3 regions of the Pseudarthrobacter sp. NPDC092419 genome follow, and region 1 is predicted to be linked to each of the others. Evidence: predicted binding sites of a transcription regulator. Region 1 holds the regulator's gene; each other region holds the start of a gene.
The links. The regulator HrcA, encoded in region 1, represses chaperone genes, less so after heat shock. The targets are predictions, from matches to a motif close to TTNGCACTCGNNNNNNNCGAGTGCNAA.
Positions count from the first base shown of each region.

Region 1 (5,995 bases):
GGGCCGCCACGAGGTGGCCGGACTGATCGCCGACGGGCTGGTGGATCCCGTCGCCGCGTTTCGCGGCCGTCTGGTGCTCACCCTCAAGGGCCGTCTCCTGGCAGACGCCGTGGTGCGACGACTCCTCCCGGACTGACCCTGCCTTGCTGGAGGTTATTTGATCCAGCGCAGGTTGTACTGGTACCGGTGCGGCTGGCCCTTGTTCACGTGGATGCCGGCGGAGACGGAGAAGCAGGTCAGCGCTATCCAGATCAGGGTGGCGATGACCGCGAAGATGTTGCCTACTACTGGGACGAACACCAGGATGTTGGCAATCACGGCCGCGATGGTGGGCGGCAGGCTGAAGTTCAGCGCCTCTTTGGATTCCTGCGCCGTGAACGGGCCGCGGTCCCGGAAGATCAGGTAGATCAGGAGCGACGGCACGCAACCCAGGATGCCGCCGAAGTGCGCCAGCGTGGCCCACTGCCGGTCCTCGCTGGCCGTCAGCGGCAGCGCATTCGCTGGAACGCCATGGTATTCGGAGCGGCCCGGGCCGTCCTGGCGGTTCCTGTGATCACGTGCGTTTTCTGCCACGGTCTGATTCCTTCTAAAGTGCGTTGTGCCAACTGCGCTTGGTGCCCAGTGCTGCCGGTCCGCCATGATTCTGCGAACCTGCACTACCAAGAATACTGTCTGCCGGCCATGACTCCTCCCCCCTTCTTGCTAGGGGACGGTCAGGAAATCAATCACTTCTTCCACGCGTCCCAGCAGCGACGCCTCGAGGTCTGCGTAGGTCCGGACTGCGCCCAACAGTTTCTGCCAGCCCAGGCCGATGTCCTCCTTCGTCTCATGAGGCCAGCCGAACGCCGCGAGAATCCCGGTTTTCCAGTCCTGCCCGCGGGGCACTACAGGCCACCGGTCGATGCCCAGGACGGACGGCCGGATTGCCTGCCAGACGTCCACGTACGGGTGACCGACGATCAGGACGTTCCCGGCCGCGCCGGGGGAGCGCATCACTGCCTCGGCGATGCGGGATTCCTTCGAATCCGGAACGAGGTGGTCCACCAGGACACCGAGTCGCCGTTCGGGGCCGGGGCGGAACTCCGAGACCGCCGCGGCGAGGTCGTCAATGCCATGGAGGGGTTCGACGACGATTCCCTCCACCCGGAGGTCGTCCCCCCAGACTTTCTCCACCAGTTCGGCGTCGTGCTTGCCTTCCACCCAGATGCGGCTCGCCTTGGCTACCTGGGCGCGTTGCCCGGTCACACGTACAGACCCGGACGCGGTGCGGCCGGGTCCGCCTGGCTGTCCTGCGCCCGGCCGTCCCGCGGCTGCGCGGGGAGCAGGCGGCATCAGCCGGATGGGCCGGCCATCGAGGAGGAACCCGAATCCCAATTTGAAGGAGCGGGACTTTCCGCGCCGGTCCTCCAGTGCGACCACATGCATACCGCCGGACTTCTCGACCCGGGTCACTGCTCCCACCCAGCCCGACTGGACGTCCTCCAGGACCATGCCACGCTCAACCGGGACCTCTGGCGGCGCGGTCCTGGCGGGAGCCGCTATGTCACGGGGGCCCCAGTTCTGGTAATCCATGGATTCGTTCCGCCTAGTGCTAGTCAGTACCCGGTTCTGCCCGGAGCGGTTCCAATGCTAACAACGGGCCGAGGCATAATAGACTGTTAGCACTAAGGCATGTCGAGTGCTAACCGCCAAGGCGGACTGAACGGGGAGGCGAGGCCGTCCCGGACCCTGGATGGAGGTGGAGTGTGAGCGAACCGCGCAAGCTGGAAGTGCTGCGGGCCATCGTCGAGGACTATGTCCATTCGCGCGAACCGGTGGGTTCGAAGGCCCTCGTGGAGCGGCACCATCTTGGCGTTTCCAGCGCAACCATCCGCAACGACATGGCCGCTTTGGAGGATGAGGGGCTCATTACCGCGCCGCACACCAGTGCGGGCCGGATACCCACGGACAAGGGCTACCGGCTGTTCGTGGACCAAATCTCGGCAGTGAAGCCTCTGTCCCAGGCGGAGCGCCGCGCCATCCAGTCGCTGCTGGAGGGCGCGGACGACCTCGACGACGTCCTGGACCGGACCGTGCGCCTGCTGTCGCAGCTCACCAACCAGGTGGCCGTGGTGCAGTATCCGCACCTCAGCCGGGCGCTGGTCCGCCACATCGAATTCGTACTGCTGGCCCCGCGCAAGGTGCTGGTAGTGCTGATCGCCAACAGCGGCAAGGTGGACCAGCGGGTGATCGACGTCGGGCAGGACCTGGGGGACGACGCCCTGGCCGCGCTGCGGACCCGTTTCCTGGGATCGCTGGGCGGAACTCCGCTCAGCCAGCTGGCCCAGTCCCTCTCCGCAGTAGTCACTGCGGTGAGCCCCGGGCAGCGGCAGGCGGCACAGGCCCTGGCGCACGGCCTCGAAGCGCTGGCACACAACAGCCGGGAAGACCGTATGGTCATGGCCGGCACAGCAAATCTGGCCCGTTCCAACGTGGACTTTCCGCTGAGTATCGGCCCTGTCCTGGAAGCCTTGGAGGAGCAGGTGGTCATGCTGCGCCTCCTGAGCGAAATGGCGCAGGACCACCGCGGCGTGGCCGTGAGTATCGGCCGGGAAAACCCCTACGACGGCCTGGCGGAAGCTTCCGTGGTGGCCACGGGCTACGGTCCGGACAGCGCAGCGAAAATCGGAGTACTCGGGCCCACCCGGATGGACTATCCCACCACCATGGCCGCTGTGCGCGCCGTGGCACGGTACCTGTCCCGGATCCTGGGACCCTGACGTTACAACAAGGAAGAGAAACCAACTTTGAGCAGCCACTATGACGTCCTTGGAGTCTCGCCGGAGGCTACGGGGGAAGAGATCAAAAAGGCCTACCGCAAGCTGGCCCGCACGCTCCACCCCGACGTCAACCCCGGCCAGGATGCCTCGGACCGCTTCAAGGCAGTGACCCACGCCTACGAGGTCCTCTCGGACCCGCAGAAGCGCCGTGTCTACGACACCACGGGGAACGAGAACGGCACCGACAACGGTTTCGGCGGCGGCGGATATGCAGGCCAGGGGTTTGCGTTCCAGGACATCTTTGACACGTTCTTCGGAGCCGGCGGCACCACCGGTCCGGCATCGCGTGTACGGCGCGGACAGGACGCCCTGATCAGCGTCCGCATCGAGCTGCGCGACGCCGTTTTCGGTGTCAACAAGAAGCTTGAGGTGGATACCGCGGTCACCTGCCCCACCTGCGAAGGTTCCTGCTGCCAGCCGGGCTCCCACCCGGAGCGCTGCGACATCTGCGGCGGCAGCGGCCAGGTCCAGCGGGCGGTCCGCTCGATCCTGGGCCAGGTCATGACCGCCGCACCCTGCGGGAGCTGCGAAGGTTTCGGCACTGTCATTAAGGATCCCTGCAACGAGTGCAGCGGCCAGGGCCGTATCCGCAGCCGCCGGTCACTGACCATCAAGGTGCCTGCCGGCGTTGCCACCGGCACCCGGATCCAGCTCTCGGGACAGGGAGAGGCGGGCCCCGCCGGCGGTCCGTCAGGCGATCTTTACGTGGAAATCCGCGTCAACAACGATGCCACCTACGTCCGCGACGGCGATGACCTGCACGCCACCTTGAACATCCCCATGACGGCGGCAGCGCTGGGCACCGATGTCAGCCTGGAGACCTTCGACGGGATCCAGGAAATCGACGTCAAGCCGGGCACGCAGTCGGGCGAAATCATCACCCTCCGCGGACTTGGCGTAACCCACCTGCGCGGCTACGGCCGCGGAGACCTGAAGGTCCACCTGCAGGTGGAAACCCCGGCACGGCTGGATGCTGCCCAGGAAGACCTGCTGCGCCAGCTGGCCAAGCTGCGTGGAGAACAGATCACCGAAGGCAAGCTGGCCGCCAGCGGCGGCATGTTCGCCAAGCTCCGGGACCGACTGGGTAACCTGTAGCGGTGAGCAACCCGGTCTTTTTCGCCCCCGCCGGAAGCCTCGACGGGGTTGGTCCCGGCGCGGTCTTCGTCCTGGAAGGCCCCGAGGCGCGGCACGCAGTCGCCGTAAAACGCCTGGCGCAGGGTGAACCCGTGGACATCGTGGACGGCGTCGGCAGGCGCCTGACCGGGACGGTCACCTCGTCCGGGCCGTCTAGGCTGGAAGTCGAGTGCCTTACCATCACAGCCGAGGCACGGCCGGACGTCAGGCTGATACTGGTACAGGCCCTCGCTAAGGGCGACCGGGACGAACTGGCCATCGAGACGGCCACTGAATTGGGCATCGACGCGGTGGTTCCGTGGCAGTCGGAACGTTCCATCGTGCGCTGGAAGGGTGACCGGGCCGCAAAGGCGCACGCCAAATGGCAGTCCGTGGTTGCGGCGGCCGCAAAGCAGGCGCGGCGCGCCTGGATCCCCGAGGTGCGTCCCGCGGTCGAGACCTCCGCGCTTGCCGCGGCCGTGGAAGCCGCAGACCTGGCCGTGATCCTGCATGAGGACGCGGTCCGCCCGCTGCGAAACGTCCTTGAAGAATGGCGAATCCGTGGCGACGGCGTGCGGGAAGTGCTGCTGATCGTTGGTCCGGAAGGCGGCATCAGTCCGCGCGAGGTGACACGGCTGTGCGATAAGGGGGCGGTGACGGCCTTGCTCGGCACGCACGTCCTGCGTTCCTCCACGGCCGGGCCCGCCGCCGTCGTCCTCGCCAGCGATGTCTTGGGCCGCTGGGACACTACCGGACGGTAAACGACCTGGTATCTGCGTTCCGGTCGGGTCCGTCACCGGCACCCGCCTGCGCAACTTTCAGCTCATAGTCACCAGCGGGAAGCTTCAGGTCCAGGGTGAATACGCCGGACCGCCCGGCTTCCGCGGCGGCTGTCGCTTCACCGGTGAGGTACGGCGCCTTCGCCTCGCCCTCGGCGCCCTTCAGGACCTGCCAGCGCAGCTTGCTTCCGGCCTTGGTGCTGCGTCCGGTGATCTTGACGTTACCCGCGCCCAGTTCCACGCCCTCCTGCGGGTCGATGATCCAGACCGGAGCCACCATCCCGGGCCCACGCGACATCAGGTCGCCCAGCTGGATATGTTTGAAGGCTGGATAGTCGGTATGGCCGTCCACCAGGATGCGCACCCTGATCTGCTGGCCGGAGTCGATCAGGCCGGAACTTGCCGCGGCGGCCGTTGCCGTGTACACCAGTTGCTGCACCGCGCGGGCAGCCATATCCGCGTCGAGGTTGCTGTTGAAGGCGTCCTCGGAGACGTCTACGTTGATGACGTCCTTGCCCGAGATGGACGTGGCAAGGCTGCTGGGATTCTGCCAGGGCGTGAAGAAATCAGGGTCCAGCGGCTCCTCGGACATCATGGCCCGCAGCGCCCGGGTCACGGGATTCTCCTGCTCCGGCACGTCCCGGAACTCGCGGTAAAGGAAGACGTTCGGGCCGCTCCGGCCAATCCAATAGACCGGGGCCTTGTTGGAGGACTGTGTTGTTTCAAGCGGTGCGCTTGTGGCCGGGACGCCGGGAGTTCCCGCTGCAGTGGTGCCGGAGCCGGAAGGTGTGGTGGGTTCCGGGACAGGCTCTGCGATGCATCCGGTCAGCAGGGGCACCGCCAGAAAACCCGCCACGACCGCGGTACGCACACGGCGGTCCGCGCGTGCGCTCCTGCGGGGAGCGGTGGTTTCCGGCACGATGATGTCCCTGTCCTTTCTGGGTGGTGCGCCGATCCCCGGGCGGCTCCTTCCAACGGAAGCTGGATTTCCAGCATCGCACAGGACCTGTGGCAGGAACCCCGGATCAGACCGTCCGGAGCGAACTGCAACGGGAACGATATCCGGCTGATATGAACTTGAGACATAATCGGCCGGTGCCGCCGGTCGGCACCCCGGGGCAGGCTTACGTGAGCGGTCAGGAGCGGCCGGAGGGGGCCTCCTGGCGTAAGATGTAAGGACCCGTTGGGAAGAACGACGCCGGCACCGGCTCCGCCCTTTCCCGGCGGCAAACGTTTATCAGACTTGAAGGGGATCACGGGCCCGCGGGCCAGCACTATGACTGA
Region 1 covers NZ_JBIVQF010000004.1:61,864-67,858, reverse strand. The annotation lists gene hemW (radical SAM family heme chaperone HemW) at 1-136, shown strand, start outside; gene ACIQC0_RS07995 (DUF4870 domain-containing protein) at 154-573, opposite strand; gene ACIQC0_RS07990 (DUF3097 domain-containing protein) at 703-1,572, opposite strand; gene hrcA (heat-inducible transcriptional repressor HrcA) at 1,746-2,759, shown strand; gene dnaJ (molecular chaperone DnaJ) at 2,787-3,914, shown strand; gene ACIQC0_RS07975 (16S rRNA (uracil(1498)-N(3))-methyltransferase) at 3,917-4,693, shown strand; gene ACIQC0_RS07970 (GerMN domain-containing protein) at 4,680-5,630, opposite strand; gene ACIQC0_RS07965 (PhoH family protein) at 5,988-5,995, shown strand, end outside.

Region 2 (5,995 bases), on a different contig from region 1:
AGACTCCTTCCGGGAACTGCTGCAGAATGCCCTGACCCTGGACGGAACGCTGACCGCCAACCGCCAAAATGAGGCCAGCGCCCGGCAGAACGAACAGGTCAAGAAGATCTCTTCCTGGGCCGCCATCTTCTTTGCCCCGTCGCTCGTGGCGGGCCTCTACGGCATGAACTTCGACCACATGCCCGAGCTCCACTGGACCTGGGGCTACCCGATGTCCCTGGGCCTGATGCTGGCCACGGCAGGGCTGATGTACGGCATCTTCAAGAAGAAAGGCTGGCTGTAGGGTCGTGGCACCGGAGGCACTGAGCCGGGGACGGATCATCGTGCCCGGCACCCAACACCAGCTCGGCATGTGCGGCCTGTTCCCGCCGTCGTCCGCCCAGCGGCGGCCCGTAGCGGCAGCCGGTCACATCCTCGAGGCGAAAGCCTGCGTGCCCGGCCTCTTGTGGCTCAGTTTCGGCGAGCTGTGCGCGCCAGACCTCCCTCCCGCCGCGCTTAAGGCGCTGGCAGCGGAGCACAGCCTCTGGGTGGTGGACGACGTCCCGCCGCCGGGAGCGGTCCCGTCCGGTGTGTCGCGGCCCGGGACCTGGCGGTGTTTCGCAGACGTGCTGGCGGCATTGGCAGCGACAAATACCGCATTGTTCCTAGTTGCGCGCGAGGTACCCCGGTGGCTCGAAGCGGCCGCCGCAGATCCGGAGGCGAAGGAGCCGCTGCAGCGGATTGACGGCATGCTTGCCGGGCTCCCGCTGATGGAGTCGGACGTACGCCTCGTGGAGGGAATCTCCGGGTCGTAGGCGGGACCGCGGACGAAATGTGGAGCTAAGGAGATTCGAACTCCTGACCTCTTCGATGCGAACGAAGCGCTCTACCAACTGAGCTATAGCCCCCGGCGGATGGAACCGGTGACCTTAGGCTACAAATTTTCGCGGCCTAATGCCAACCGGCGCACCGGTGTCAGGCGCGGCGGCGCTGCAGGACGTCGTCGAGGTTGCTGAGGGCGCTCTGTGCCTTGGTGAGCTGGCGGGGCTCCACTGCGCCGCCGGCCTGGACCGGAGCGGCGCCCTGCTTCAGCGAAGGCTTTCCCACGGCCTTCGGGGCTTCCGGCAGCGCCAGTGGTTCAGGTTCCGGACGCTCCGCCTTGGCAGCCTCGACGTAGACCGGCTTGGGCACCTCAACGGGCTCCCACGGCGTGCCTGAGGCAGCGGCAGGCTGGGCGGGCGCGCTGGTGTCGCCGGCAGCCAGCGCAACGGCCAGCGCGGCTTCCCGGAGTTCGACGGCGGTGAGCTGCTTAATCCGGTCCTGCCCGGCTTCGGCGTCGAACAGGGGACGCTCGGGCAAGGCTGCGCGGGCAGGTTCGGCGGGCTTGGGCGGCATGCTCCCTGACGTGCGGGTGCTGCCGGCGGGCGCCGACATGGCGGACCGGAAAGCAGCGTTAACACGGCGGCGGCGGTCGCTGACAGCGAGGCGCCGCAGGATAACGACGGACAGGAACGTCACGGCCAGGCAGGCTGCGGGAAGGACGGGACTGCCGAGGCCAAAGATCAGCATCGTGCCGGAAACCGCTGCGGTCACGAGGGAAAGCAGCCCGGCGAGGGCGAGTGCCATGCGCCCATACCGGATGCGCAGCCGCCGGGCAGGGGCAGTGGCGGCGTCCTTGGCGGTTCCTGCGCTCTTCCTGGGGTCCATGGCTTTCTCCTGCTGGGCTGCAACGTTCAACACGAGGCCGGCGGACCGGTCCGGTGTTTGATCGGTCAGGGCATCCCCCGGCACGTCGCCGGCGGGCAGCAGCCGCTGCCTGCGGTTCCGAAGGACATACGGGGCAACCCAAACAATCCAGAGCGCAACAGCAACCACAAGGATCACTGAGCTGCTAAGAGGGAAGTCCACACTCAAAACCGTATGAGCTTCACGGCGGCTGCCGTCGCATTCGCGCCGGTGTGTCGTGCCACAGCCGCCAAATCACTGGATTTATGACGGCCTGGCAGCCAGCCAGCGGTTCAGCAGCCCCTCCGGCACCTCCTCGGCGGTGAGTGCGAAGGACCGGTGGTCTGCCCATTCGCCGTTGATATGCAGGAAGCGCGGCCGGTACCCCTCATCACGGAATCCCAGCTTTTCCACCACCCGCAGGCTGGGCCCGTTTTCAGGCCGGATGTTAATCTCCATCCGGTGCAGCCCGAGCGTCCGGAAGCAGTGGTCCGTAGCGAGCGCGACGGCGGTGGGCGCGATCCCGTGCCCGGCGCGTGCCTGATCCACCCAGTACCCGAGCGTGGCCATCATGGCAGAACCCCAGACGATCGACGACACAGTCAACTGGCCCACGATGACGGGTTGCCGACGGCCGGGCATCCGCTCGGTGATCACGAACGGGAGCGCCGTGGCCTGGGCAGCCTGCGCGTTCAGGGAACGGACCATCTGGCGGTAATTCGGCAGGCCGCCGGCAGGGTCGGGATTGGATGCCTCCCACGGGGCGAGCCACTCACCGTTGCGGGCACGGACCTCGGTCCACTCCCGCTTGTCCCGGTACCTGATGGGGCGCAGCACAAGGTCGCCGCAGTCCAGCGTGACAGGCCAGATTGGGCCGGGCCGCACGGCGCTACTTCGACAGGCCGGCGGCGAAGCCGGGCAGCCATTCCCGCAGCCCCGGGCCCAGGTCCTCGCTGTCGATGGCAAGCTGCACGCAGGCTTTGAGGTAGCTCAGCTTGTCTCCGGTGTCGTAGCGGCGGCCCCTGAAAACCACGCCGTAGACGCCGCCGCCGTCGCCATCGCTGCCTGCCAGCTCCTGCAGCGCATCGGTCAGCTGGATCTCACCGCCGCGTCCGGGACCGGTCTTTTCCAGGACGTTGAACACTTCCGGGTGCAGGACGTAGCGGCCGATCACCGCCAGGTTGGACGGTGCTTCCTCCGGGGACGGCTTCTCCACGAGCCGGTTGACCCGAACGTACCCCTCGCCGTCGATCGCCTCGACGTCTGCACAGCCGTAGGCGCTGATCTGCGAAGGTTCCACCTCGATCAGTGCCACCACGGAGCCTCCCGTCCGAGCCTGGACATCGATCATCGTGCCAAGGAGTTCGTCCCGGGCGTCGATGAGGTCGTCACCTAGCAGGACGGCAAAGGGCTCCTCGCCCACGTGCTGGCGGGCCCGCAGGACTGCATGCCCCAGCCCGTTGGGGTCGCCCTGGCGGACATAGTGGATGTCGCCGAGTTTCGTGGCAGCCTGGACGGCCTCGAGTTTTCGGGTGTCTCCTTTGTCGGACAGCGTCGATTCGAGGGAAGGTACCCGGTCGAAGTGGTCCTCCAGCGCCCGCTTGCTGCGGCCCGTGATCATCAGGACGTCATGGAGGCCCACGCTGACGGCTTCCTCCACGACATACTGGATGGCAGGCTTGTCCACCACGGGGAGCATCTCCTTGGGCATCGCCTTGGTGGCGGGCAGGAACCGGGTACCCAGTCCGGCAGCAGGAATGACGGCTTTGCGGACTCTCGGGCTACTGGTGCTCACCGGACTAATCTAACGTCAGCGTCAAGCATTCAGTAACAGCGGAAGCCCGGCACCTACGAGGCGACCATGGAAGGCAGTAACGTGCACCAGGATTCAACAGCAGCCAAGGACTCCATTCGGGCGGCCCACCGGCAGCACAGGGCGTCCTTGACAGTGCAGGAACGGGAAGCGGCCGCAGCGGCGTTGGCCCGGCACGGCCTGGCCTGGGCTCGTTCCATCACAGCCGGCACGCCGGGCACCGTCTGCGTCTACCTCAGCGTGGGCTTCGAGCCGCCCACCCTCCGCCTCATCGAAGCCCTGCACGGGGCAGGGCACAGCGTCCTGCTGCCCGTGTGCGAACCGGGCAGGGAACTCGCTTGGGTGTACTGGAGCCCCGCCGCCGAATTTGAGCGGAGTCCTTTCGCTCCCATCCTCGAGCCGGTGGGCGACCGGCATGGACCGGAGACGGCCGGCGGGGCCGCTGCGCTGTTCATTCCGGCCACCGCGGTGGACGTCGAAGGCAACAGGGTCGGCCAGGGCGGGGGTTATTACGACAAATTCCTGGGACACCTGGCAACCGCCGGGAAGGAGATCCCCCTGGCCGCAGTGATCTACGATGAGGAACTGCTTCCCGCCGGCCGCATACCGGCCGAGGCGTTCGACCGACCGGTGCCTGCGGTGCTCACCCCCGGAGGTCTTCGGGAGCTTTCCTCAGAATGACCAGGCCGCAGGCTTAGCCCGGCGGATGGTAGAATTGGCACTCAGGCCCTGCGACTGCTAATGCGGCGACCGGATGAACCGGTTCCGCGGCCGGCAGCACGGGACCTCTCGTTTGTCCAAGAGGAGGAGCACCAGTGCCAACGTATGCATATGCCTGCAAGGATTGCGGCCATGCCTTCGACATTGTCCAGTCGTTCTCGGACAGCACATTGACATCCTGCCCCGAATGCGAGGGAACTCTGCGCAAGAAGTTCAACAGCGTGGGCGTGGTCTTCAAGGGCTCCGGTTTCTACCGTACCGATTCCCGCGATGCCAAGGGCAACACCGTTTCGGCCGCGCCGTCGGCGCCGGCGTCGACCCCCGCGGCCGCTCCCGCAACGCCTGCTCCGGCAGCCGCTGCCAGCTGACCGGCGGGCATCCGGCCGTAAACGGGCGCCCTCACTGCTGCACCCACGGAATCCGCTTTTCCACATACGGAATCCCGTCCTGACCCTACCGTCGCCGGAACCCCTACCGTGGGCACATGCCTGCTTTTTTCCTTCACGGCCGGACCAGTTCGAAACCATCGCGCACCCGAACGAACCGCATCGCAGCGAACCGGGGCGGCCCGGGCCGCCCCGGTACGCTGCGACCTACGCCCCGCAGGACGTTTCCCGCACGGTTCGCCGGCTGGCTTAACCGAAACCGACGGCTGGCCGTGGCGCTGCTCTTATGCGGTGCCGCCGCGAGCACCGTCCACCAACTGACGCCGGCGCCGCTGGACACGGTGGCAGCCGTGGCCGCCGCACGGGACCTCCCCGCCGGGGCCACCTTGGACGGTGCGGATTTGGCCCGCGTTCAGGTACCTCCAGGGACGGTGGCCGACGGCTTTTTCGGGGAGCAGGACCAGGCCGTTGGCCGGCAACTGGCGGGACCGTTGCGTAAGGGCCAGCTGCTCACCGACGCGCAGCTCGTTGGCCCGGGCCTCTTGGCCGGCACTCCGGCAGGCTCCGCCGCAGTGCCCCTGCGCATGGCGGATCCCTCCTCCATCCGATTGGTATCCCCTGGCCAGCTGGTGAACGTGGTCCTCACTGGTGCCGGCGGGTTTGAGGAGGCACGTCCTCCGGAGGTCCTGGCCAAAGGCGTGCCGGTCCTGTGGACGTCGACCCATGGCGGGGACGGCGGCCAGTGGCTGGGAACTGCCGAGACGGAGGGGCTGCTGGTGGTGGCTGCCGGAGCAGAGCAGGCGGCCCGCCTGGCGGGGGCCTCCACCCGCGGAAAGCTGTTTTTCGTCCTCGTGGGGCCGTAACCCTGGGATCAGCCCCAGTGCGGAGGCCGCTGCTCCTTGAGCCACGTGTCGTGGTCCTCGTCGCGGTCGCCCCACGCCCGGGGATCATCCTCGGCAGCCTTGTCCGGAAGCACCCTGTCCGGAAGCGCCTTGTCCGGGCTGGGTTTCACCGGAGCCGTACCCTTCGCTGCGCTGTCCTCAGCGGCGTCGTTCGCGGCGCCGTCCTTCGTCTGGTCCGGGCTCACGCTGCCCGCCTCCTTTTCAAATGATGGATGGGCTTCTGGTCCCGCGCCACGGGCCGCAATGGCATCGCGCAGGTCGATGCCATTCAGGGCCTGGTCCACATCGTCGTCCAGGAATCCGGCGGCAGGCGCCGTCCGGCCGGGAAGGACCATCTTCTCAAGGCCCAGATAGCCGGCAATCCGGTCTGCGCAGGACGACGGATCGGTGAAGACCTCTATGGTCCACAGCGGCATGTATCGCCAGCCCAGGCGCTCCAGCAGCTGCGGCCGCAGCCGGCTCCGTTCGCG
Region 2 covers NZ_JBIVQF010000007.1:176,788-182,782, reverse strand. The annotation lists gene corA (magnesium/cobalt transporter CorA) at 1-283, shown strand, start outside; gene ACIQC0_RS12685 (hypothetical protein) at 288-794, shown strand; tRNA gene ACIQC0_RS12680 (tRNA-Ala) at 815-887, opposite strand; gene ACIQC0_RS12675 (hypothetical protein) at 955-1,887, opposite strand; gene ACIQC0_RS12670 (GNAT family N-acetyltransferase) at 1,969-2,589, opposite strand; gene galU (UTP--glucose-1-phosphate uridylyltransferase GalU) at 2,594-3,499, opposite strand; gene ACIQC0_RS12660 (5-formyltetrahydrofolate cyclo-ligase) at 3,566-4,198, shown strand; gene ACIQC0_RS12655 (FmdB family zinc ribbon protein) at 4,333-4,605, shown strand; gene ACIQC0_RS12650 (RcpC/CpaB family pilus assembly protein) at 4,896-5,486, shown strand; gene ACIQC0_RS12645 (AAA family ATPase) at 5,495-5,995, opposite strand, start outside.
Region 2: ACIQC0_RS12655 (FmdB family zinc ribbon protein) is a predicted target of HrcA. The motif match lies at 4,233-4,259, and genes of this name have one in related genera.

Region 3 (5,995 bases), on a different contig from region 1:
TTTGTCGTCCCGATAGCGCTTGACCCGGGCGAACCGGAGGGCGATGCCGCCCGGGTAGCGCGTGGACAGCTGTACGCCGTCGATCGCTATTTCCACCACCGTGACCGGCTCCACCCAGACGGTGCTTGCCGTACGCCGAACCTCGATCTCCTGGAACCGCTCCGTCTGCCAGCGCAGAAGTTCGTCCGTGAGGCCCTTGAAGGTCTTCCCGACCATCACATAGCTGCCGGGTTCGCCGAACTCGCCGGTGGGATCGAGCGCGCCGAGGTGCAGGTTGGACAGCATCCCTGTCCGCCGCCCCGACCCCCATTCGCACGCGAGCACCACCAGGTCGTACGTCAGCACGGGCTTGACCTTGATCCAATTGGACCCGCGCCGACCGGCCGCGTAGGAAGAGCCCACTGCCTTCACCATCACCCCCTCATGTCCGGCGGCGAGCGCCTGGCGCGAGACGTTTTCGGCCACCGCCGGGTCAGCTGTGATCTGCCCGGGAATCCTGTGACCGGGTGCGATACCCTCGAGGACCGCGAGCCGCTCCGCCAGCGGCTCGTCCAGCAGGTCCCGGCCGTCCAGGTGCAGCACATCGAAGAACCACGGATGCAGCACCGTGGAGCGCGCCTGGTCCGCCCCGAAGCGTGACATGGTCTCCTGGAACGGCCGCGGCGCACCGTCCTCGCCCAAGGCGAGTGTTTCGCCATCGAGGATCACGTCGCGCACCGGGAGGCTCCGTACCAGGTCCGCCACCTCGGGCAGACGGTGCGTCACTTCCGCCAGGGTGCGGGTGTAGATGCGTACTTCATCGCCGGACCGGTGCACCTGGATGCGGGCGCCGTCGAGCTTGTATTCCACCGAAGCCTCCCCGGTGGCCTCAAGGGCGGCGCCGACGCTCGAGGCCGTGGCGGCGAGCATGGGCTGCACGGGGCGTCCGACGACGAGCCCCACCCCGTTGAGCCCGGTTTCCGTTCCGGTGAGCGCCAGCAGGGCGGTGCCGCCCAGGTCGCCGGAGAGCATCGCCGCGCGTCGCACCGCTTCGACGGGACGACCGGCGGCGCGGGCGACAGCATCCATGAGTACGCCTTCCAGGGCACCGGTGCGAAGCTCACCCAGGAGCACCCCGGCAAGGAACGCTTGTTCCCGCGCGGTTGCGGCCGACATCAACGACCGGAGCGTGGTGGCGCGCTCCGCGGCGGATCCGGCTCCGACGCTGCCGAGGAGGCCGTCAAGGGCGGCATCGACGTCGGCGATGGTCAGGCCCGGTTCGGCCGCGGGCGTTGCTTTGGCGGCCGACACTCCCCGCCAGCCCACTCCCACACGCCCCTGCCGCGGCCTGGCGATGAGCAGGCCGACGGCGGCGGCGACCTCCGTGGGTTCGAGCCGGCCCAGCAGCCCAGCGAGTGCTTCGATCTTGGCAGTCCGGGAGCGTGTGGAGGCGACCGCATCAGTGGTTTTCACGAGCTCGTCGAGCAGCATGGGCACCAGTCTGCCACGGGGTGACCGGGACAGGGGCAGAGAAGGGAGGCATACAAAAAAACCGGCCCGGCTGACGCCGGACCGGTTCTTCGTTACAGAGTGTTGCTAGCTTGGCTGACGGCTCAGTGGCTGTGGCCTGCGTGCTCGTCTTCCTCGGCCGGCTTCTCCACCACGAGGGTTTCGGTGGTGAGGACCAGGGCCGCAATGGAGGCCGCGTTGCGGAGCGCCGCACGGGTCACCTTGACGGGGTCGATCACGCCAGCGGCGATCAGGTCCTCGTACTCGCCGGATTTGGCGTTGAAGCCGTGGTTGGCTTCCAGTTCGCCGACCTTGGCCACGATGACGTAGCCGTCGAAGCCTGCGTTCTGCGCGATCCAGCGCAGCGGCTGGGTCAGTGCTCGGCGGACGATGCCGACGGCAGCAGCTGCGTCACCTTCCAGCGCCTGGACGGCGGGATCCTCGTCCAGTGCCTTCAGGGCGTGGATCAGGGCCGAACCGCCACCGGACACGATGCCTTCTTCGAGGGCAGCGCGGGTGGAGGACACAGCGTCCTCGATGCGGTGCTTCTTTTCCTTCAGCTCAACCTCGGTGGCAGCGCCGACCTTGATGACGCCGATGCCGCCGGCCAGCTTGGCCAGGCGCTCCTGGAGCTTTTCCTTGTCCCAGTCGGAGTCCGTGCGGGTCAGTTCCGCGCGGAGCTGCGCCACGCGGGCGGCGACGTCCTCCGCGGAGCCGGCGCCGTCCACAATGGTGGTGTTGTCCTTGGTGACCGTGATGCGGCGGGCGGTACCCAGCACCTCAAGGCCCACGGTGTCCAGGCTCAGGCCCAGTTCCGGGGAAACAACCTGCGCACCGGTGAGGGTGGCGATGTCCTGCAGCATGGCCTTGCGGCGGTCGCCGAAGCCCGGAGCCTTGACGGCCACGACGTTCAGGGTGCCGCGGATGCGGTTGACGATCAGCGTGGACAGGGCCTCGCCGTCAACATCTTCGGCAATGATGAACAGCGGCTTGGAACTCTGCAGCGCCTTTTCCAGCAGCGGCAGGAATTCCTGCACGGAGGAAATCTTGCCCTGGTTGATCAGGATCAGCGCGTCTTCCAGGACGGCTTCCTGGCGTTCGGCGTCCGTCACGAAGTACGGGGACAGGTAGCCCTTGTCGAACTGCATGCCCTCGGTGAGGACCAGTTCAGTCTGGGTGGTGGAAGATTCCTCGATGGTGATCACACCATCCTTGCCGACCTTGCCGAATGCCTCGGCGAGGAGCTCGCCGACCTCGTCGCTCTGGGCGGAGATGGAGGCGACATTGGCGACCTGGGTGCCTTCGACCGGGCGGGCGTTCTCCAGCAGGCGGGCAGCGACGGCTTCGACGGAAACCTCGATGCCGCGCTTGATCTGGCCGGGAGCCGCACCTGCGGCAACGTTGCGCAGGCCTTCCTTGACCAGTGCCTGAGCCAGGACCGTGGCGGTGGTGGTGCCGTCACCGGCAACATCGTTGGTCTTGGTGGCGACTTCCTTGGCCAGCTGGGCGCCAAGGTTTTCGTAAGGATCGTCCAGTTCCACTTCGCGGGCGATGGTCACGCCGTCGTTCGTGATGGTGGGCGCGCCCCACTTCTTGTCCAGGACGACGTTGCGGCCGCGCGGACCGAGCGTCACCTTGACGGTGTTGGCGAGCTTATCGATGCCGGCCTCGAGGGCCCGGCGGGCAGCGTCATCAAACGCAAGCTGCTTTGCCATGGTGGTGTCCTTTCAAAGACAGAAACCCCGCACCGCAGGCCGGCCCGAAGGCCGGCCCGGCAGCACGGGGATCCGGAGGTTACTTGACGACGATCGCCAGGACGTCGCGGGCGGACAGCACGAGGTACTCGGTGCCACCGGTCTTGACTTCGGTTCCGCCGTACTTGGAGTAGATGACGACGTCGCCGACGGCTACGTCAACAGGTACGCGGTTGCCGTCTTCGAAGCGGCCGGGGCCTACTGCAACAACTTCGCCTTCCTGGGGCTTCTCCTGTGCGGAGTCCGGGATCACCAGGCCGGAAGCCGTGGTCTGCTCGGCTTCGAGCGGGCGGACAACAATACGATCCTCAAGAGGCTTAATAGAGACCGACACTCGGACCTCTCCTTTTCGTCAGCAAATTCGTGGACTGGAAAGCTTCCCGCCCTGGCTGGCAAACCGTCGTCGCGGTGCCGGCAGCAGCCTGGCTGGCAGCTCTACATGTGTTAGCACCCACCTGGGGAGAGTGCTAATGAAGACTCTATGCACGGGTTAGCACTCGGTCAAGGCGAGTGCCAGCATTTTCGTCATGGGGCGGACGCTGGGGCCTGTAGATTTGAGCGGTGCGAGCTGCCATTTACCTGACCCTGGCCACCCTGTTCTGGGCCGGCAACTTCGTGGTGGGCCATGCCGCCGTGGAGACCATGGCCCCGCTCCAGCTCACGTTCTGGCGCTGGGCGCTGGCCGCGCTGCCGCTGCTGGTCCTTGCCCAGGCCATCGACCGGCCGGACTGGCGGGCCGTCCTGCGGCAGTGGCCGCGCCTGCTCCTCCTCAGCTGCCTGGGAATGACCGGCTACACGCTGCTGCTGTACAGCGCCCTGGGGCACACCTCCGCCCTGAATGCCTCGCTGGTCACCGCAGCCAACCCGGCCCTGATCATGATCCTCGCCGTAGTGCTCTTCCGCGACCGGCCGGCACCGGTCAGCTGGCTGGGAATAGCGCTGGGCCTGGCGGGTGTGCTGCTGGTCCTCACCGGCGGTGAGCTCCACCGCCTGCTGACGTTCTCCCTGAAGGCCGGGGAACTGCTGATCCTCGCCGCCATCACGATGTGGGCCGGCTACACGGTCCTGGCCCGCCGGCAGTCACTTCCGGCCATCACATCCACCGCCGTCCAGGTGGCCATGGCGGCCGCCGTCCTGGCTCCGATCGCGGCCGCCACGGGCACAGGCCTGCCCTCCGATCCCGCCGAGGCATGGTCCCTGGCATTCATCGTGGTCTTCCCATCGCTGGGCTCGTACCTGTTGTGGAACCTCGCCCTGAAGCGCACCACGCCGGCAAATGCCGGAAATTACCTCAACCTCATTGCCGTGTTCACCGCCATCATCACGATGCTGCTGGGCCAGCCCATCACGGTGCCGCAGGTGCTGGGCGGTATCCTGGTGATTTCAGGGGTGCTCCTGACCAGCGTGGGGCAGCGGCACGGCGGGCCTCAGCGGCCCAGGTCCTCGAAGTCGACGTCCTCGTCGGCGTCGTCGTCCCCTGCTCCCGCGCCGCGTCCGCGGTAAAGCACGACGGCGGCCGCGGCGGCCGCCAGCAGCGACACCACCAGGACCACGATGCTGCCCACGCGGGCACCGGTGTACAGTCCGCGGATGTCCTGGGCCTCCTGCGTATCATCCTGGATGCTGTTGCCGCCCACGGAGTAGACGGTGGCGTTGAACGCGTCCAGCATGAAGATGATGACCAGGAGCGCCACGCAGACCACGGCCACCGTGGCGCCGGCGATGAGCACCGGCCGGGCAACCCGGGCCGGTCCTCTACGCGGGGCTCCGCTGCCCGTTGAACCGTTCATTCCGTCCTGCCGGGGACCCGCTGCGTCGTTCATGCCATCAACCCTATCGGCATCGGGCGTGATGCTCCTCCACTAGGCTGGAACCCATGGCTGAAGCTCCCCAGGACCAGATTGCGCCGCTGCTCACCCCCGAAGGCTGGGACCTGCTGGGCTCCCTGGGCCCGTACCGGGAGGACGAGTCGTTCCACCTGAACGCAGCGCTCCGCAAGGCCGGCCACTCCCCCGCGCTCGTGTCCGCCGTCCTCACCCAGTCGCGGCTCCGGACGCGGGCCGAAGCGAAGTTTGGCGAGTTCGCCTCGCGGATGCTCTTCACCCAGGCCGGTCTGGAGCAGGCCACCCGGCTGAATGTCGCTGCCCGCCATGCCGAGCGCTTCGCAGCCGCCGGAATCCGGCACGTAGCGGACCTGGGCTGCGGGATCGGAGCAGACTCCCTGGCCATGGCGTCGCTGGACCTCACGGTTACCGCCGTGGAGATGGACGAAACCACCGCTGCCTGCGCCACCGTCAACCTGATTCCCTTCCCCAACGCAACGGTGGTCCACGCCGATGCCACGGCGGTATCCCTGGAGGACGCCGACGGCGTCTGGCTGGATCCCGCGCGCCGGGTCACCTCCACGTCCGGCACCCGGAGGATCTGGGATCCGGAGGCCTTCTCCCCGCCGCTGTCCTTCGTGGAGGCACTGGCCGCCACCGGCAAGGCGGTGGGCGTGAAGATGGGCCCGGGCATGCCGCACGAGTCCGTGCCGGCTGGCTGCGAGGCCCAGTGGGTCTCCGTGGGCGGCGACGTCACCGAAGTGACGCTGTGGTTCAACGCTGTCAGCCGTCCCGGCGTCCGCCGCGCCGCGCTGGTCCTTGGTCCGCAGGGGGCGGCCGAAATAACCAGCGGCGAGGACTTCGGAGCAGGCCCGGACGCGCCGGTGGGAGCCGTGGAAGGCTACCTGTACGAACCCGACGGGGCTGTGA
Region 3 covers NZ_JBIVQF010000007.1:156,427-162,421, reverse strand. The annotation lists gene ACIQC0_RS12600 (ATP-dependent DNA ligase) at 1-1,470, opposite strand, end outside; gene groL (chaperonin GroEL) at 1,593-3,203, opposite strand; gene groES (co-chaperone GroES) at 3,283-3,576, opposite strand; gene ACIQC0_RS12585 (DMT family transporter) at 3,804-4,745, shown strand; gene ACIQC0_RS12580 (hypothetical protein) at 4,670-5,065, opposite strand; gene ACIQC0_RS12575 (SAM-dependent methyltransferase) at 5,119-5,995, shown strand, end outside.
Region 3: groES (co-chaperone GroES) is a predicted target of HrcA. The motif match lies at 3,733-3,759, and genes of this name have one in related genera.